DNA from 3 places in the Erwinia tasmaniensis Et1/99 genome. Region 3 is predicted to be linked to each of the others. Evidence: predicted binding sites of a transcription regulator. Region 3 holds the regulator's gene; each other region holds the start of a gene.
What was found. Region 3 encodes CRP, which controls carbon source genes, mostly activating them, when cyclic AMP is high. Its sites were predicted from a motif close to ATGTGANNNNNNTCACAT; they were not measured.
Positions count from the first base shown of each region.

Region 1: the regulator CRP is predicted to act here: its motif matches at 2,753-2,770, upstream of deoC (deoxyribose-phosphate aldolase).
Region 2: the regulator CRP is predicted to act here: its motif matches at 4,701-4,718, upstream of ETA_RS09965 (arabinose ABC transporter substrate-binding protein).

Region 1 is NC_010694.1:735,106-741,628, forward strand. It holds gene osmY (molecular chaperone OsmY) at 1-508, shown strand, start outside; gene ETA_RS18775 (DUF1328 domain-containing protein) at 631-792, shown strand; gene ETA_RS04425 (patatin-like phospholipase family protein) at 903-1,922, shown strand; gene ETA_RS04430 (metal-dependent hydrolase) at 1,947-2,723, shown strand; gene deoC (deoxyribose-phosphate aldolase) at 2,987-3,766, shown strand; gene deoA (thymidine phosphorylase) at 3,889-5,211, shown strand; gene deoB (phosphopentomutase) at 5,275-6,498, shown strand.
Region 2 is NC_010694.1:2,008,819-2,015,341, forward strand. It holds gene araC (arabinose operon transcriptional regulator AraC) at 1-893, opposite strand, end outside; gene araH (L-arabinose ABC transporter permease AraH) at 905-1,885, opposite strand; gene araG (L-arabinose ABC transporter ATP-binding protein AraG) at 1,878-3,425, opposite strand; gene ETA_RS09965 (arabinose ABC transporter substrate-binding protein) at 3,487-4,470, opposite strand; gene ETA_RS09970 (ribulokinase) at 4,829-6,520, shown strand.
Region 3 is NC_010694.1:3,550,118-3,556,640, reverse strand. It holds gene ETA_RS17160 (YccS/YhfK family putative transporter) at 1-1,336, opposite strand, end outside; gene crp (cAMP-activated global transcriptional regulator CRP) at 1,399-2,031, opposite strand; gene ETA_RS17150 (OsmC family protein) at 2,397-2,804, shown strand; gene ETA_RS17145 (phosphoribulokinase) at 2,839-3,708, opposite strand; gene ETA_RS17140 (YheU family protein) at 3,817-4,035, opposite strand; gene ETA_RS17135 (hydrolase) at 4,035-5,051, opposite strand; gene ETA_RS17130 (LysE family translocator) at 5,111-5,713, shown strand; gene tauA (taurine ABC transporter substrate-binding protein) at 5,922-6,523, shown strand, end outside.

The DNA.
Region 1 (6,523 bases), 1.1 Mb from region 3:
AAGCGCTGACAGCGCCGGTGCCAAGTTCGACAGCTCAATGAAAAAAGTTGGCGGCTACATGGACGACAGCGGCGTTACCGCGAAGGTAAAAGCGGCGCTGGTTGATAATGAAGCGATCAAAAGCACCGATATCTCTGTTGAGACTCACAGCGGCGTGGTCACCCTCAACGGTTTCGTGACCACCCAGGACCAGGCGGAAAAAGCGGTAGCGGTCGCGAAGAAAGTTGAAGGCGTGAAGTCCGTTAGCGACAAGCTGCACGTGAAAGACAGCACCAAACAGACCGTTAGCGGTTATGCCGGCGATACCGCAACCACCAGCGAAATTAAGGCTAAACTGTTAGCTGACGATGTCGTAGCGTCACGTCACGTGAAGGTAGAAACCACTAACGGTGTGGTTCAGCTGAGCGGGTCGGTGAAAACTTCAGCGCAGTCTGAACGTGCCGAAGGCATTGCCAAAGCGATCAAAGGCGTTAAAAGCGTTAAAAACGATCTGAGCGTTAAGCCGTAATATGCTGGCGACTGCGTGACGCGTCGCCATCAGAATGACCCGCAAAGAAAAACGTTCGGCACGCCTGGCGCGTGCCGAATGATAAAAAACAGTCCGCATTCACTACTGGTAAGGAGAGGCTTATGTTTCGTTGGGGTATTATCTTTCTGGTTATCGCGCTGATTGCCGCGGCGTTAGGCTTCGGTGGTCTGGCGGGCACTGCGGCATGGGCAGCTAAAGTTGTCTTTGTTGTGGGTATCGTTATCTTCCTGATCAGCCTGTTTACCGGCCGCAAGAAACTCTAGTGATATTGCTCATCGCTCAAGCGCGTTGCTACGGATAGCAAGAAGCGCCCCACGGCGGTAAATGATTACGGGTATCCTCTTTACGCGCTGACACTAAGAGGATACCTGACTTGGGCATACATATCCCGATTACCCCCGGCAATATTGAGCCGCTCGCCATACGGCCTTTTGCACCCGGCAAACTCGCCCTGGTGTGTGAGGGAGGCGGACAGCGCGGTATTTTTACCGCAGGCGTGCTCGATGAGTTCCAGCGTGCTGACTTTAATCCCTTCCATTTAATGCTCGGCACTTCTGCCGGAGCGCAGAATCTTTCAGCCTTCGTTTGCGCCCAACCGGGCTATGCCCGTCGTGTGATCACGCGCTATACCACCAGCAAACTTTTCTTCGATCCTCTGCGTTTTGCGCGCGGCGGGCACCTGCTCGATCTTGACTGGCTGATGGATATCACGCGCCGGGAGCTGCCGCTGGCGATCGACGCGGCGCAGCAGCTGTTTGCGTCCGGGCGCGAGTTCTATATGTGTGCCTGCCGCAGTGATGATTACAGCCCGAACTATTTTGCGCCGACCGCCGAGAACTGGCATGACATCATCCGTGCTTCCAGCGCCATTCCCGGCCTGTACCGATTGGGTGTCGATCTTTCCGGCGTGGGCTATCTGGATGGCGGTATCAGCGATGCCATCCCGGTGCGCGAGGCGGCACGGCGTGGGGCTGAAACCATTGTGGTTATCCGCACCGTGCCATCGCAAATGACCTACACCCCGCAATGGCTGAAAAGAATGGAGCGCTGGATGAGCGATGGCGCCTTGCAGCCGCTGATTAACATCATGCGGCTGCATGAAGAGAGTTATCGTCAGACGCAGAATTTTATCAATCATCCGCCGGGTAACCTGCGCATCATCGAAATTTATCCGCCGCACCCACTGTCCAGCATGGCGCTGGGCAGCCGTGTGTCCTCCTTAAATAAGGACTATCATCTTGGCAGACGCTGCGGACGTTATTTCCTTGCCACGCTGGGACAGTGGCTGGGTAGCGACGACAGCCCTGCGCATCGGCATATTGTGATACCGCCCGTTCCCGTGGCGAATGAAGCCGACCGCCAGGGAGCAGGAATGGGCAAGTTTGCGGAATAAGACTCACTACGAGAGGGGGCCGGCATGACGCTGTGCTTTGTCGATACACACTGCCACTTTGACTTTCCGCCATTTGTGGGTGATGAAGAGGCAAGTCTAGCGCGGGCGGCTCACGCCGGGGTTGAAAAGATCATTGCCGTTGGCGTATCTGCACCGCGCTTTGCCGGAGTGATGGCGCAGGCTGAACGGCACCCTGCGGTATATGCCGCGCTCGGACTGCATCCGATGGCGGTGGCAGAGCATAATGAGCAGAGCCTGGCCGCGCTGGAGCAGCAGCTGCGGCGACGGCATCCGAAACTGGTGGCTATCGGCGAAATCGGCCTCGACCTGTATATCGACAACCCGCAGTTTGCAAGGCAGCAGGCGCTGCTTGAAGCGCAGCTGCGCCTGGCGCGCGATTACGCGCTTCCGGTGATCCTGCATTCGCGCCGTACTCATGACAAGCTGGCGCAGCAGCTGCGTCGCATCGATCTGCCCAGGCGTGGCGTGGTGCACGGTTTCGCCGGAAGTGAACAGCAGGCGCTGGCGTTTATTCGTGCCGGTTATGCGATCGGCGTAGGGGGCACCATCAGCTATGAGCGCGCCAGCAAAACGCGTCAAGCCATTGCACGGCTACCGCTCACCTCGCTGCTGCTGGAAACTGACGCCCCCGATATGCCGTTACAGGGTTTTCAGGGCCAGCCTAACCGCCCAGAGCGGGTCAAAGATGTCTGGCACGCGCTGTGCGCCCTGCGTGACGAATCCCCGCAGCATATAGCCGAAACGCTACGCGAAAATACCCGCGCCCTGTTTGATGTGTGAGTGCAGCCCGGCGCTGGCAGGCTGACTTTATGTGACAATTATAACATTGTGTTATTCCGGCGATCTGCCGGACTTCACCGCCATATAGCCATCTGATTGTGATCTCTCTACTGCTTCATGTAATAATGTTGCAAGTGCAATATTATTTTCGTGAACACCGCCATAAAATAACACTTCACTGGCTGTTATAATTTTCACATTGTAGGTGCAGTCATCCCCTGGCCGGTTAACGCCTACCCGACTATTTTTATCTGGAGATAAGCATGTCTGAAGTCAAAGATCGGGCGCTGCGCGCGCTGCAACTGATGGATCTCACTACCCTTAATGACGACGATACCGATGCGAAAGTGATCGCTCTTTGTCATCAGGCCAAATCCCCGGCGGGCAACACCGCCGCTATCTGCATCTACCCACGTTTTATCCCTCTGGCGCGCAAGACGCTGCGCGAGCAGGGAACGCCGGAAATCCGTATTGCTACCGTGACCAACTTCCCACACGGCAATGATGATAGCGAGATTGCGCTGGCGGAAACCCGCGCAGCGATTGCCTATGGGGCGGATGAAGTGGACGTGGTATTCCCGTATCGTGCGCTGATGGCCGGTAACGAAGCGATCGGCTTTGAGCTGGTAAAAGCCTGTAAGCAGGCCTGTCGGGAAGCGAACGTGCTGCTAAAAGTGATTATTGAAAGCGGCGAGCTGAAAGAGGCGTCTCTGATCCGTAAAGCGTCCGAAATCGCGATCGATGCCGGTGCTGATTTCATCAAAACCTCCACCGGAAAAGTCGCGGTCAACGCCACGCCAGAGGTTGCAGAGATCATGCTGCGTACCATCGCCGCGAAAGGCGTCCAGAAACAGGTCGGCTTCAAGCCTGCCGGCGGTGTGCGTAGTGCGGACGATGCGGCGCTCTATCTGAAGCTGGCCGATAATATTCTTGGCCCCGACTGGGCGGACGCGCGTCATTTCCGTTTCGGCGCCTCCAGCCTGCTTGCCAGCCTGTTAAACGCTGCCGGGTTTAACGGTGCAACCAGCGACAGCAACTACTAACCTTTACGCATCCACCGGGTGTCTGATTCACCACCTCGCGCGGTGTTTGCGCCTCCAGACCGGCGACAGCCATCACGCCGCCGTGGAACAGCATCATTGATGGTATTGACCTGGGAGTTATCGTGTTCCTGCCACAAGAAATTATTCGCAAAAAACGTGACGGCCATGCGCTGAGTGATGAGGAGATCCGCTCCTTTATCAACGGCGTGCGTGACAACTCGGTTTCCGAGGGGCAGATTGCCGCGCTGGCGATGGCCATCTGGTTTCGTGATATAACTCTGCCGGAGCGCGTGGCGCTGACCATGGCGATGCGTGATTCCGGTTCGGTACTCTGCTGGAAGGGGCTTGACCTTAATGGCCCGGTGGTGGACAAACACTCAACCGGCGGCGTTGGCGATGTCACATCGCTGATGCTTGGCCCGATGGTGGCCGCCTGTGGCGGCTATGTGCCGATGATCTCCGGTCGTGGGCTGGGTCATACCGGCGGCACGTTGGATAAACTGGAAGCCATTCCCGGCTTTGATATTTTCCCTTCGGACGACCGTTTTCGCGAGATTATCAAACAGGTTGGGATAGCGATCGTCGGGCAAACCCGGTCGCTGGCCCCGGCAGATAAGCGCTTTTATGCCACGCGTGATATCACCGCCACGGTGGATTCCATTCCGCTGATCGCCGCCTCGATCCTCGGCAAAAAGCTGGCCGAAGGGCTGGATGCGCTGGTGATGGATGTGAAGGTAGGTTCCGGGGCGCTGATGCCCACTCTTGAACAATCTGAAGCGCTGGCGCAGGCGATTTTTGGCGTAGCAAACGGAGCCGGCTGTAAAACTACCGTGCTGTTGACCGATATGAATCAGCCGCTGGCTTCCAGCGCGGGTAATGCGCTGGAAGTGCGTGAGGCGGTGCAGTTCCTGACCGGCGAATACCGCAATCCGCGCCTGCTGGAAGTGACGATGGCGCTATGCCGCGAAATGTTGCTCTCCGGCGGGCTGGCGCAGTCCGACGCTGAAGCGCAGGCGAAGCTGCAAGCCGTTCTGGATAACGGTGCCGCCGCCGAAGCGTTTGCCCGTATGGTGGCGGCGCAGCAGGGCCCGGCGGACTTTATCGAGCGTATCGACAGCTATCTGCCCGCCCCCATGCTAAGTAAAGCGGTCTATGCCACAACCAGCGGTATCGTCAGCACGATGGATACTCGTGCGCTGGGGATGGCGGTCGTGGCGCTGGGTGGGGGGCGCCGCCGCGCCAGTGACAGCATCGACTACAGCGTGGGGTTGAGCCATCTGGTGCAGCCGGGCGATAAGGTTGACGGCGAACGACCGCTGGCGGTGATCCACGCCGCCAGTGAAGCCAGCTGGCAGCAGGCCGCCCAGGCCGTGCAGCATGCCGTGATGGTGGGACAGCAGCAGCCAGCGTCAACGGCAGTTATTTATCGCAGAATTTCACAATAAGCGGTATTCTATTCCGATCGAAAATTTTTAACGCTCATCGCGCGGATAGCGCAGGAGATCAGGATGAAACGTGCATTTATCATGGTGCTGGATTCCTTCGGGATCGGCTCCAGCAAAGACGCTGAAAAGTTCGGCGATAAAGGCTCGGATACCCTCGGGCATATCGCCGAGGCATGCTTCAGGGGCGAAGCAGACAAGGGGCGTAAAGGCCCGCTCCACCTTCCCAATCTGACCGCATTAGGCTTAGGCAAAGCGGCAGAGGCCTCAAGCGGGAAATTTCCGCCAGGCCTGGATAAAAACGCCGAAATCATCGGCGCTTACGCCTATGCCAGCGAACTTTCCTCCGGCAAAGACACGCCGTCAGGCCACTGGGAAATTGCCGGCGTGCCGGTGCTGTTTGACTGGGGCTACTTTAGCGATACCGAGAACAGTTTCCCGCAGGAGCTGCTCGATTTGCTGGTGGAAAAAGCCAATCTGCCCGGCTATCTCGGTAACTGCCACTCGTCGGGAACGGTGATCCTCGACCAGCTTGGCGCAGAGCATATGAAGAGCGGAAAACCGATTTTCTATACCTCGGCCGACTCGGTGTTCCAGATTGCCTGTCATGAAGAGACTTTTGGTCTTGAACGCCTTTACGCGCTGTGTGAAATAGCCCGCGAGGCGCTGACCGAAGGCGGTTACAACATTGGCCGCGTGATTGCCCGTCCGTTTGTTGGCGATAAGCCGGGCCACTTTGAGCGCACCGGCAACCGCCACGATCTGGCGGTAGAACCTCCGGCACCGACCGTGTTGAAAAAGCTGGTCGATGAGCAGGGCGGAGAAGTGATCTCCGTCGGTAAAATCGCCGATATCTACGCCCATGTTGGCATCACTAAAAAGGTGAAGGCCACCGGCCTGGACGCGCTGTTTGACGCTACGGTGGGCGAAATGAAAAGCGCGCCGGATAACAGCATCGTGTTCACCAACTTCGTCGATTTTGATTCGGCGTGGGGGCATCGCCGGGATATCCCTGGCTATGCGGCAGGGCTGGAGCTGTTCGATCGCCGCCTGCCGGAGCTGATGGCGCTGGTGAAAGAGGGGGATATTCTGATCCTGACCGCCGATCATGGCTGCGACCCAAGCTGGCCCGGAACCGAGCACACGCGTGAGCATATCCCGGTGCTTATCTTCGGGCCGGGCGTCAGGCCGGGTGACTATGGCTATCGTGATACATTTGCCGATATTGGCCAGACGCTTGCCCACTATTTTGGCCTGTCGCCGATGGCTTACGGCAAACCATTCTTCTAAAAGTTAAAGCGCGCTTTAACGCTAT
Region 2 (6,523 bases), 1.5 Mb from region 3:
GCTAAATGCCAGCTTTCGCCCTGCGCCTCCGGGGTATCCAGACGTCGGCGGCGAAAATCGCTGGGGCTAACGCCTGCCCGTTTACGAAACACGCGGGAGAAATAGAGTTGGTCGTCGTAGCCGACCTCCCTGCCCACGCTGGCAATGGGCTGCAGGGTGTTCTGTAGCAGCAGCCTGGCACGTATCACCCGCTGATCTTCGCGCCAACGCAATAGATTGACCCCCATCTGCTCGCGGAAAAGGTGTGCCAGGCGCGAAGGAGACAGGCAGACATGCCTCGCGACCTCATCTATTTTTACCTCTGCCGCCAAATGCTGCATAACGTACTGACAGGCTTCCACCACGCGCGCATCGCGCACCTGCTGATGGCTGTGCGGATCTTCCTCAATGGCGCGCAGCAGCAGGCGTTCCAGCAGATTCATTGCCAGCTCTTCGGCATAACGTCGCCCGGAATTGTGCGTTTCTTCAATGCCTTCAAACAGCCGCTCAAATTCGTCGCGCAGCGCCTGCGTCAGACGCAAACGGCCGATCCCTTCGGCCTGCTCCTGCCACGCCAGCCAGTCACCCCAGTAGGCACGCGGACGGAAATAGATCCAGCGGTGACACCAGCAGTCGCTGGCCGACGAGCGGCCATAATAGTGCGGCGTTTTCGGCTGAAACAGCAGCAGGTCACCGGGTTCACAGTCAAAAGCCTGCTGGCCGTGCTCAACGCGCCCGCACCCTTTAATCGTCAGATTAAGAATGAAACCCTGCATGCCCTGTGGCCGGTCGATAAAAAAGTCGAGCGGGCCTGCCGCATCAATGGGCGTTAACCCCGCCACCAGCCAGGCGCTAAAAGGATAGCCCGGTAGCAGCGGATTGGATTGCGCCACAGGCGCCAGACGATGATACATACCCCCTCCCGTCAGACCGCTTTCACTTTCTGTTTGTAGCGGTCGAAGATGACCGCCGCTAACAATATCAGTCCGCGCACCACGTACTGTGAGAAAGGCGAGATATTGAGAAGATTCATCGCATTCTCAACCGTACCGAGGATCAGCACACCGGCCACCACGTAAGAAATTTTTCCGACGCCGCCCTTCAGCGATACGCCGCCCAATACGCAGGCGGAGATAACGATCAGCTCATAGCCCAGAGATGTCATCGGCTGACCGCTGGTCATACGTGAAGCGAGGATAATTCCCGCCGCCGCCGAGACCAAACCGGACAGGATAAAGATAATGATGCGCGTGCGGACAACGGGCACTCCGGCCAGACGCGCCGCCTCTTCGTTACCGCCAATCGCCAGCGTATTGCGGCCGAAGGTGGTTTTATTCAGCAGAAAAGCAAAGATTAGCAGGGTGATGACGGTCAGCCATACCGGGGCCGGAACGCCGAGCCAGCTGGCAGAGCCGAGCGCAAAAAAGCGTTCGTCTTCAATCCCCACCGCCTTACCGTCGGAGAAGATATAGGCCAGCCCGCGCACGATCTGCATGGTGGCCAGCGTGGTGATAAGCGCATTGATCTTCAGTCTGGCAATCACAAAGCCGTTGATAAACCCGCAGGCCACGCCCAGCAGCAGTCCGGCGGTCACGCCAAACCACAGGCTTTCGGTCAGATTAATCACCACCGCACAGACAACCCCGGCGCAGGCAATGACCGAGGCAATCGACAGGTCAAAATCACCGGAAGCGAGGCAGAACAGCATGCCGCAGGCCACCATGCCGGACATTGATATCGCCAGGCCCAGCCCTTTCATATTGATCAGTGAACCAAAGTTAGGAATAAACAACGTACAGGCGATAAACAGGGCGGCAAAGACCACCAGCATGCCGAAATTCTCCCAGATACGCGCGGGGCTAAAAAGTGACGGTGTAACTGACGTGGTAGATGACGTGTCAGACATGATTTCCTCCTGTGGGATCAGGCCAGCCGGATACCGGTCGGGCGGATTTAGGCATTGCCAGACTCAGGGTCAGGGCTTCCGTTGCATCGTTATGGTCAAGCTCTCCGGCTATTTCCCCTTCACGCATCACCAGGATACGATCTGCCAGCCCCATCACCTCCGGCAGGTCGCTGGAAGCAAACAGTACCGCGACCCCCTGCTGCGCCAGTGCGTAAATCAGCCGGTAGATTTCATTTTTTGCCCCAACGTCAATGCCGCGCGTGGGTTCATCCAGCAGCAGCACCTTCATCTCTTCCGACAGCCAGCGGCCGAGGATCGCCTTCTGCTGGTTGCCGCCGGACAGATTTATCATCAGCCGATCGGCTGACGGCGTTTTGATATTTAACGAGCGAATATGTACCTCGGCGTTTTTCGTTTCCCAGGCGCTGTCGATCAGCCACCCCGCTTTCAGATGATGCCGCCTGGCGCTGATGTTGATATTGTCGCGCACCGAATGTACCGCAATGATGCCGTCGGCCTTACGATCCTCCGGGCACAGCATGATCCCGGCACGGATCGCATCGCCCGGCGCTTTGAGATTCAGCTTTTTACCATCAAGGCACAGTTCGCCGCCGCAGAGGCGCGTGGCCGCAAAGATGCCCTTAAGCAGTTCGCTGCGCCCTGCGCCCACCAGGCCGAACAGACCGACAATCTCCCCGGCGCGCACGCTAAGCGATATCGGGCTGCGCACCCCCTGCGCCTGCACGTTTTTTAGCTGCAGACGCACTTCGCCCTGTTGACGCGGATGGTAACCATAAATATCGCCAATTTTACGCCCCACCATCGCCGCCACCAGCTGATCCTGGCTGGTACTCGCCACGTCGTTAAAGGTTTGTACAAAGCGCCCGTCTTTGAACACGGTGATCGCATCGCTCAGCGCGAAGATCTCCTCCATGCGGTGCGACACGTACAGCACCACCTTGCCGTCGGCGCGAAGCTGGCGGATAACGCGGAACAGCCGATCGATTTCCCGCGCCGACAGCGAACTGGTCGGCTCATCAAAGGCGATGATGCGGGCATTGCGCGCCAGGGCTTTGGCGATCTCAACCATCTGCCACTGGCCCAGTGAAAGATATTTCAGCGGCAAATCAGGATCGATATCCATACCGAGGGTTTTCAACAGCCGTGCCGCTTCTGATCTCAGCCTGCCACGTTTAACCAGCCCGCCGCGCTGCGGTAGCTGGCCGAGGAAAATATTCTCCGCTACCGACATTTCCGGCACCAGATGCAGCTCCTGATAGATAATCGCTACCCCAGCGTTGAGCGCATCGGTGGCCCGCATAAATTTTACCGGCTGCCCCTCAAGGCGGATCTCACCCGCCCCCGGCTGATAGCTGCCGCTAAGTATTTTTAACAGTGTCGATTTGCCCGCGCCGTTTTCACCCATCAGAGCGTGGACTTCCCCGGCACGGCACTCGAAGCTGATATCCTGTAGTGCCCTGACGCCGGGAAAGCTTTTACCGATGCCGTGAAAGCGCAGCAGGGCGGCTTGTTGAGTCATCATGTCCTCCGGTGAGGTTGTTGGCCGCAGCCGGGCGTATCGCCCTCGCCGCGTGAGCAGATTACATCAGCCCTTTTTTCGCCAGCTCGGTTTTGAAGTTATCTCTTGTTATCAACACGACATCAGTCACTTCGGTAAATCTCGCCGGTTCAGTGCCGTTTACCACCCAGTCGTGCAGCATTTTGATACTGCGATAGCCGTGAACGTCCGGGCTCGGCAGCAGCGACCCATAGAATCCGGTCGCCTGACTTTTTGACAGCTCGCTGACGGCATCCACGCCGTTAATGCCGATACCAACCACGTCCGCGGCCTTAAATCCCTGCCCTTCGCTGGCGCGCACGCCGCCCAGCACGGTGTTATCATTCATGCCGACGATCAGCCAGTGTTTGACTTCGGGATGCTGCACCAGCAGGGAATTACCGGCATCAAACGCGCCGGGAATATCGTTCGATTTAGTCGGCACTTGATAGATCTGTTTTTCCGGGAAGCCGGCAGCCCGTAGCGCCGCCAGAGATCCCCCTGTGCGACGGCGTGCGGTATCCAGCTCGTTGGCGGTGATCGCCATGACCGCGGTCTCTTTTGTCTCCCAGCCACGCTTCTGCATCTCTCGATACAGCTCGTTGCCCTGCCGTTCGCCAATTTTGGTCGCCGCCATCATCACCAGCGGCACGCTATCCATCGGTTTACCCTTTGCCGTAACGAACCGGTCGTCGACGGCGATCACCTTCAGGTCATAGCTGCGCGCTTTCGCCACGATCGCCGCGCCGAGTTTCGGGTCAGGGGTACAGATGACAAACCCTTTGGCACCGCTGGCCGCCAGGCTGTCGATGGCGTTCAGGGTCTTCTCCCCGTCCGGTACGGCGATTTTGATCACCTCAAAATTCAGTTCCTTGCCCGCCTTGTCGGCAAATTTCCATTCGGTCTGAAACCAGGGTTCTTCCGGCTGCTTAACCAGAAAGCCGAGCTTCAGCGTTTCTGCCATAGCGAATTGTGACATAACGGCAGCGAGGCCAATCGCCGCCAGTGATTGAGTCAGTTTGTGCATGATGCTCTCCGCTTCAGTGCCCGTATCAGGCGGTTTGTGTAACCGGTAACAAAATGACGAGAATAAAAATTGATGCTTTTTAACAAGTAATTACCTGAACACCGGCAGCCTCGTAGTGGGGTATGTGCTTAGTTCTACCTGCAAGCGGAAAAAAATAGGTAGAGCGTTATCACACCCTGAAATTACAGCTGATTACTCCATAACTTCAGTCGATTTAACCTTAAGTCAACATTTGCGCATCATCACATAAGCATCGCCCACGACAGAAAAATACATATTTACAGCCTGAGCGGGCTAACCGTTATCTCCCTGACTTCCCAGGATAGAGGTCACTATTACGGCAAGCTGGAGGATCACTATGTATAAGGGCGCGATTACCCTCGGCCTGGATTTCGGCAGCGACTCGGTACGGGCGCTGGCGGTGGAGTGCGCTACCGGCCGCGAGCTGCATAAGCAGGCGGCGGCGTATCCACGCTGGCAGGACGGGCGCTACTGCCTTCCCGCACGCAATCAGTTTCGCCACCATCCCCAGGATTATATTGACGCGATGGAACGGGCCGTTCGTGACGTTGTCACTAAGCTCACGCCGCAACAGCGGCGTGACGTGGTGGGTATCGGCGTGGATTCGACCGGCTCTACGCCTGCTCCCATCGATCGGCAAGGCCGGGTGCTGGCCCTGCGCCCCGAGTTCGCCGACAACCCCAATGCGATGTTTGTGCTGTGGAAAGACCACACCGCGATTGAGGAGGCGGAAGCGATCACCCAACTCTGTCGTAGCGGTGAGTATCAGGACTATTCACGCTTTGTCGGCGGCGTTTATTCGTCGGAGTGGTTCTGGGCCAAAATTCTTCATATCAGCCACGTTGACGAAGCCGTACGTGACGCGGCGGTTTCCTGGGTCGAACTGTGCGACTGGGTACCGGCTCTGTTAAGCGGCACGACGGCGCCCGGCGATCTGAAACGTGGCCGCTGTGCCGCCGGACATAAGTCACTCTGGCACCCTTTGTGGCACGGCCTGCCGCAGGCGAGCTTTCTTAACGCCCTCGATCCCCTGCTGACGCGCAGCCTGGACTATCCGCTTTTCCAGGACACCTGGACCGCCGACCGCCCGGTGGGCACGCTCAGTCGCGAGTGGGCCGCTCGCCTCGGCCTGCCGGAGGATGTGGTTATCTCTGGCGGCGCGTTCGACTGCCATATGGGCGCGGTCGGGGCAGGCGCGCGGCCCTACACCCTGGTGAAGGTGATCGGCACCTCGACCTGCGACATTATGATCGCCGATGCACAAAGGGTCGCTGACCGGACGATAAACGGCATTTGTGGACAGGTGGACGGCAGCGTAGTGCCGGGAATGATTGGGCTGGAGGCCGGGCAGTCGGCATTTGGCGATATGTACGCCTGGTTCAGCCGCCTGCTGGGCTGGCCGCTGGTGCAGGCCGCGCGGCAGCAGCCTGCGCTGAGTCAGCAGTTTGAGCACGTCCGTGAAACGCTGCTGGAGGATCTGACCACCGCCTGGGCTGCCGATCCGCAGCTCAACCATCTGCCGGTGGTGCTTGACTGGTTTAACGGTCGGCGCACGCCTTTTGCTAACCAGCGCCTGAAAGGCACGATCGCCGATCTGAATCTCGGCACGGATGCCCCGGCGCTGTTCGGCGGCTTTATTGCCGCCACCGCCTTTGGCGCACGCACCATTATGGAGTGCTTCGACCAGCAGGATCTCCCGGTGCAGCAGATCCTGGCGCTGGGCGGCATTGCGCGTAAATCCCCGGTCATTATGCAGGTGTGCTGCGATGTGATGAACCGTCCGCTCAGTATTGTCGCTTCTGACGAGTGCTGTGCGCTGGGCGCGGCGATATTTGCCGCCGTCGCCGCCGGGGTTTACCAGAACATCCCCGAGGCGCAGAAGCGGATGGCCAGCCCGCTGGCGCAGACCCTGCAACCTGATCCGGAGCGCGTTCTGCGCTTCCAGCCGCTTTATCAACGTTACCTTGACTGGTGCAGAATAGCCGAACCGCTATTTGCACCTGCCCCACTCTCAGTCAGTAAGGAATGATGT
Region 3 (6,523 bases):
TAATGGCCAGCATTACCAGTAATGTCATCGATTCTGGAGCATGCAGACGCAGGGCCAGCGCGGCCACCGCCAGCCCGGCAAGGGTGCCGAGCGCTCGGTGCTGAATACGCACGCGGGTGGCGCTGTAGCCGTTCAGGCTGACAAACATTACGGTCATCAGTATCCAATACGGCTTCGGCATATTTAAAAACAGCGCCAGCGTACTGGCAAAGGTGAGCATGACGCCGAAGCGGGCGGCGGTTCGCAAAGCGATGGATTTTAGCGACAGATAGCTTTTCAGCGCCGGTAGCAGCGGCAGGCGGCGCTGGCGGTCTGCCATCAGATCGCGGCGGTAGAGCGGGCGTTGGGCGCGCAGCACGCGCCCAATACGGCTGAAATGATAGTAGCAAAAATTACCGACCGGGTTATCAGGGTGCTGGCGGACAATCTTCTCCAGCGCTTCCAGCGGCTGTTCCAGAGTGAAGCGTTTGGGAAAGCGGTGATAAAGAATATCGTCTGCCAGTTCACGCAGGCGCGCGGCGATGCGCTGTGCGTTCCAGCGGATCACCGCCTCGGCGTGACTCTGGCGTACCAGTTTTTTGACGTCTTCAGGCTGATGCAGGCTAACGGCGATATGTTCCTGTAGATCCAGCGCCACCTGGAATGCGCGCATCAGGGGCTGATAGTGCTGGTTGCGGTTGGCTGCCAGCATATGGATCTGTTGGTAACAGGTGGTAATGAGGTCGACGGCTTTCTGTTGTCGGGCGAACAGCGGCGGCATTGCCGTTGAGGGATCGTTCAACTGGTTTAAATGACGATATTTTGCCTCGCAGTAGTCCGCGAGTTCGCGGTAAAGCAGGCTGAGCGTTTCGCGCATCGGCTGCTCTTTCCACAGCCAGAACCAGAACCAGTTAAATACCCCGTACCAGATGGTGCCAAGGATATACAGCAGCGGAGGCTGCCACATCGGCACTCTGCCCGCGAGGCTAAGGGTAAAAATGGCGGCGATCAGCGAAGCGGGCATGAGCCGGCCATGCAGCGGGCTTATCTCACCAGTCACCCCTAACAGCAGCGCCATCGCCAGCAGGATCAGCGGCAGGGGGGCGCCCTGGGCGGCGGCATACTGGATAACAAAACTGCTGCCGGCGAACAGGCTACCGCCAACCACCAGGCGTTTGAAGAAGCGTCTGTGTGGCGTATCCAGCCCGGCATTGTTGCAGCAGGCGGGCACCAGAGAAAACAGCAGGCCTTTTTGTAAATCACCCAGCAACCAGCCAAGCGCGACCGGCAAACAGAGCACCAGCGTTTGCCGCAGGGCATAGTTCACTTCAGGTTGATAGATAATTCTCCGCCACATCAGCCGCACCAAATAAAAAAAAGGCGCGGCAGGGGGCTGTCGCGCCGTGGGTTCAGAAGCGGTTAACGCGTGCCGTAAACGACGATAGTTTTACCGTGTGCAGAAATCAGATTTTGATCTTCCAGCATTTTCAGAATACGACCCACCGTTTCGCGCGAGCAGCCGACGATCTGGCCGATCTCCTGACGCGTAATTTTGATCTGCATTCCGTCGGGGTGCGTCATTGAGTCAGGCTGTTTCGCCAGGTTCAGCAGCGTCTGGGCGATGCGTCCGGTCACATCAAGAAAAGCTAAATTCCCCACTTTTTCCGAGGTGACCTGCAGGCGGCGCGCCATTTGTGAAGACAGGCGCATCAGGATGTCAGGATTGACCTGGATCAGCTGACGGAATTTTTTGTAAGAGATTTCAGCTACTTCGCAGGCTGCCTTTGCACGTACCCATGCGCTGCGCTCCTGTCCCTCTTCAAAGAGGCCCAGCTCGCCGATAAAATCCCCCTGGTTGAGATAGGAGAGGATCATCTCTTTGCCTTCTTCATCCTTGATCAGCACTGCCACAGAGCCCTTGACGATGTAGTAAAGGGTCTCGGCCTTCTCACCCTGGTGTATCAGCGTGCTTTTGGACGGATATTTGTGAATATGGCAATGTGACAGGAACCATTCTAGAGTTGGGTCTGTTTGCGGTTTGCCGAGAACCATTCGCTGTTATCCTCTGTTGTTATCGTGCCTGAATACATCCTGTTTTTCACGCTGCAAGGGTGATGCTTATCTTGCTGTCGCACGTAATAATAGGAATATACGGGAGCTGAATCCCTGCCAGGCGTTGAAATAGTCAAGCGTTCCCGTAGGAAGAAACATGGGCCTTTTTCAGAGCTGGCCGCGTGCCGTTGTTCTGCTTTCACCGACGCTTGAATGCAGGTGAAATTTTACAGCTCCGTTTGTAGCACAGCTTGAGATGGCTGTCTTCTGTTGTCTCGCTTCAGCATAGTCAGAAAAACAGAACGTTGCCGTTTTAGTGACGGCGGCGTACCCTGCTCTAACTGAATGAATTCGAGGATTTTGTTATGCAGGCACGAGTCAAATGGGTTGAAGGGATGACGTTTTTGGGAGAATCCTCATCCGGTCACCAGGTGCTGATGGATGGTAATTCGGGTGATAAAGCGCCAAGTCCGATGGAAATGGTGCTGATGGCCGCCGGAGGCTGTAGCGCCATTGATGTCGTTTCCATTCTGCAGAAGGGCCGCCATAACGTGGCCGACTGTGAGGTGAAACTGACTTCAGAGCGTCGCGAAGAGGCCCCGCGTATTTTCACCCATATCAATCTGCATTTCATTGTCAGCGGAAAAGCGCTGGCGGATAACGCGGTAGCGCGTGCGGTCGATCTTTCTGCGGAAAAATACTGCTCGGTGGCGATCATGCTGGGCAAAGGAGTGGAGATCGGCCACAGTTACGAAGTGATCGAACTGGCCTGATGCAGACCTCCGCTTAGCCGTGAAGGAAAGAGCGTCAGCCGATGCTCTTTCCTTCCATCAATCGTTTTACCAGTGGCCCCATAATCAGCTCCATCGCCAGCCCCATTTTACCGCCCGGCACCACCAGGGTTTTGATATGTGAGATAAACGAACCTTGCAACATCGACAGTAAATAAGGGAAATCGATATCGTCCAGCCCCTGAAAGTGGATCACCACGAAGCTTTCATCCAGGGAAGGGATACCGCGCGCGGCAAACGGGTTGGAAGTGTCCACCGTCGGAACGCGCTGGAAGTTGATATGGGTGCGTGAAAACTGCGGAGTAATAAAGTTAATGTAGTCCTCCATGGATCGCACCACCGAGTCCATCACCGCTTCGCGCGAGTGGCCGCGTTCGCTGGTGTCGCGTACCAGCTTCTGGATCCATTCAAGGTTGACGATGGGCACCACGCCAACCAACAGATCGACGCTGTTCGCCACGTTATGTTGCGGTGTGACCACGCCGCCGTGCAGCCCCTCATAAAACAGCACATCGGTCGGCTCTGCCAGCGGCTGCCACGGCGTAAAGGTGCCTGGTACCTGTTTCCACGGCACGGCCTCATCATAGGTATGCAGATACTTGCGCGACTTGCCTGTGCCGCTGCGTCCATATTCGCTAAACGTGTGCTCCAGCAGCCCGAAATCATTCGCCTCCGGGCCAAAATAGCTGACGTGTTTGCCCATATCGCGCGCTTTGCGGATCGCCATATCCATTTCCGGGCGTGTAAATCGATGGAAGCTGTCCCCCTCGACTTCTGCTGCGCGCAGGTTCAGCTGCTGGAAAATCTTCCTGAATGCCAGGCTGGTGGTAGTGGTTCCTGCCCCGCTGGAGCCGGTAACGGCAATCACCGGATGTTTGGTCGACATGACGTACTACTCCCTGCAAAAAAAGGGTGGGGCTGCATTGGTAACATGATTTGGCGATCTTTGTTACCCATGCAGCGGGTAAAGCGCAGAAAAAGAGGCGGGTGCCGGTTAGTCGTGAAACTGTCCGCGCGGCATAATATTGACCGACTCGTGCAGTTCAGACCATACCAGCACCACCTCGCCGCTGCTAAGTTGACGACGCACATCGGCGACTTTCTGCTCCAGCGATCGTTCATGTTCGCCGTAATCGGTGCCCTCGCGCAGTACAAAGGATTCAATCAGGCTATCAAGCGTTGCAGGATCCAGTTCTTTCCAGGGAATAATCATCAGTTTTCCAGCCAGGGGGTGAGCCATTGCGGGATGCGCTGTTCCAGCCACATTTGTGGGCTGCGCAGCGTTCCGCCAACAAAACCGACGTGCCCGCCGTGCTGCGTCAGCTGATATTCAACATTCGGCGGCAGCAGGGCAGGGTCGGGGATCACGTCAGGAGTCATAAAAGGATCGTCCTGGGCGTGAATAATCAGCAGCGGCTTACGCACCTGCGGCAACAGCGGCAGGGCGCTGCATCGGCGGTAGTAGTCGCTGGCATCAATAAAGCCGTGGGCGCGTGCGGTAATGGCATTATCAAAATCGCGCAGCTGGCGCATGGATCCGAGCTGCGCCAGATTGACGGGCAGCGTGCCGGGCCAGGCGCGCAGTTTGCGCCGCGCATTCTGCTTCAGCAGGCCGAGCAGATAGCGCTGATAAACACGGGAAAAGCCCTGTTCCAGCCGCAGGCTACAGGGTTCCAGCATCAGCGGCGCGGAAACCGCGACCCCGGCATCCAGCAGGCAATCATCTCCCTGTTTGCCCATCAGGCAGGCCAGCATATTCCCCCCCAGCGAGATGCCGACGGCAGCGGTCGGCACTTCGCCCCATGCGTCGCGCAGCCACTGTAAAAAATAGCTGGCATCCTCAGTTTCGCCAGAATGATAGATACGGTTCAGGCGATTGGGCACGCCGCTACAGCCGCGAAAGTGCATCACCACCCCCAGCCAGCCGCGCGCTTTCCACGCCTGTAGCAGGCCGTGCGCATAGGGGCTGTGGAAGCTACCCTCCAGGCCGTGGAACAGCACCACACGCGGCTTGCTGCGCGCCTGGGCCGGGTTTTCGCTCCACGCCAGATCGATAAAATCGCCGTCCGGCAGCGTCAGGCGCTGCCAGTGCGGTTTCAGCGTCACGCGGCGGCGTACCAGACGCGGCAGGATGGTTTGCAGATGCGCATTGCTGGCTCCCGTCATCGGACGAAACGGGTTTTCAGCCGGACAATTAAAAATCATGTGGTCGGGGCTTGTAGGTTCCATAGCGCGCTGTTAGCTTCATCAGGTTGTTTATTTTTCCGGGGGTGAGAGGCACCCGTTTTATGGAACTGAGTCTGTTTTTATCCATGTTAGGTTTTCTCTGGGTCGCTGCCATTACGCCCGGCCCTAATAATATGTTACTCACCGCCTCTGGCGCGAATTTTGGTTTCTTGCGTTCTCTCAGTTTACTGGTTGGCATCATGATCGGTATGCAGGTCATGCTGCTGATGGTGGCGTTTGGCATTGGTGGACTGATCCTGCTTTATCCCTCTCTGCATCTCTTTCTCAAAGTGGCGGGTAGCGTTTATCTGCTGTGGCTGGCGTGGAAAATCGGTAGCGCCGAATATGAAAAGCTGGATACCGATAACCCCCCCGCCGCACAGATGCCTTTCTGGCAGGGCGGCCTGTTACAGCTGATCAATCCCAAAGCGTGGCTGATGGCGCTGGGGGCAGTTGCCAGCTTTAGCCTGGCGGGTGAAGCTTATCGCACCTCGGTGGTGGCTATCAGTATCGGTATGGCGCTGGTCAACGTGCTGTCCGGGCTTATCTGGCTGGCTTTTGGCACGCTGATTGGCCGTGTTTTGCGCAGCCGCCGCGCCTGGCGGCTGTTTAACCTGTTTATGGGCTTACTAACCGCGGCCTGTGTCCTGTTGATTTGGCACTAACTTACGCGTCGACTGCTATGGGGCGACGCGGTTTATTGCCCTAAAGGTTAGCGTGTGAAGCCACGTATTGCCGCTTTCCGGCAATCGAATGCACGAAAAGTACTAAGTAATTTTCGTTATAAAGAATAATTTTTAATTACTTTATAATAACTACCCCGCCCGGTTACAAAGGAGCTATTCAGCAGTAACACTTATTTCGGGGCGGGTTATGACGGCTAAATTTGCGGTTTCAATTCTGACGGCGGCGCTGTCGCTGACGGCGCTTAGCGTACAGGCGGTAGATGTTACCGTTGCGTATCAGACCTCGGCGGAGCCGGCGAAAGTGGCGCAGGCCGATGGCACCTTTGCCAAAGAGAGCGGGGCAAAGGTCGACTGGCGCAAATTCGACAGCGGATCGGGCGTGGTGCGAGCGCTGGCCTCCGGCGATGTGCAGATTGGCAATATCGGCTCCAGCCCGCTGGCCGTGGCCGCCAGCCAGCAGGTGCCGATTGAAGTCTTTCTGCTGGCCTCGCAGCTTGGCAGCTCAGAGGCGCTGGTGGTGAAAAAAGAGATTAATCATCCGCAAGATCTGATCGGCAAGCGTATCGCCGTCCCGTTTATGTCCACCACGCACTACAGCCTGCTGGCAGCACTCAAACACTGGGGCATCAAGCCCGAACAGGTACAGATTATTAACCTGCAGCCCCCGGCCATTGCCGCCGCCTGGCAGCGCGGTGATATTGACGGTGCCTACGTCTGGGCGCCCGCCGTTAACCAGCTGGAGAAAGAGGGCAGGGTGCTGACCGACTCTTCCCAGGTGGCTGAATGGGG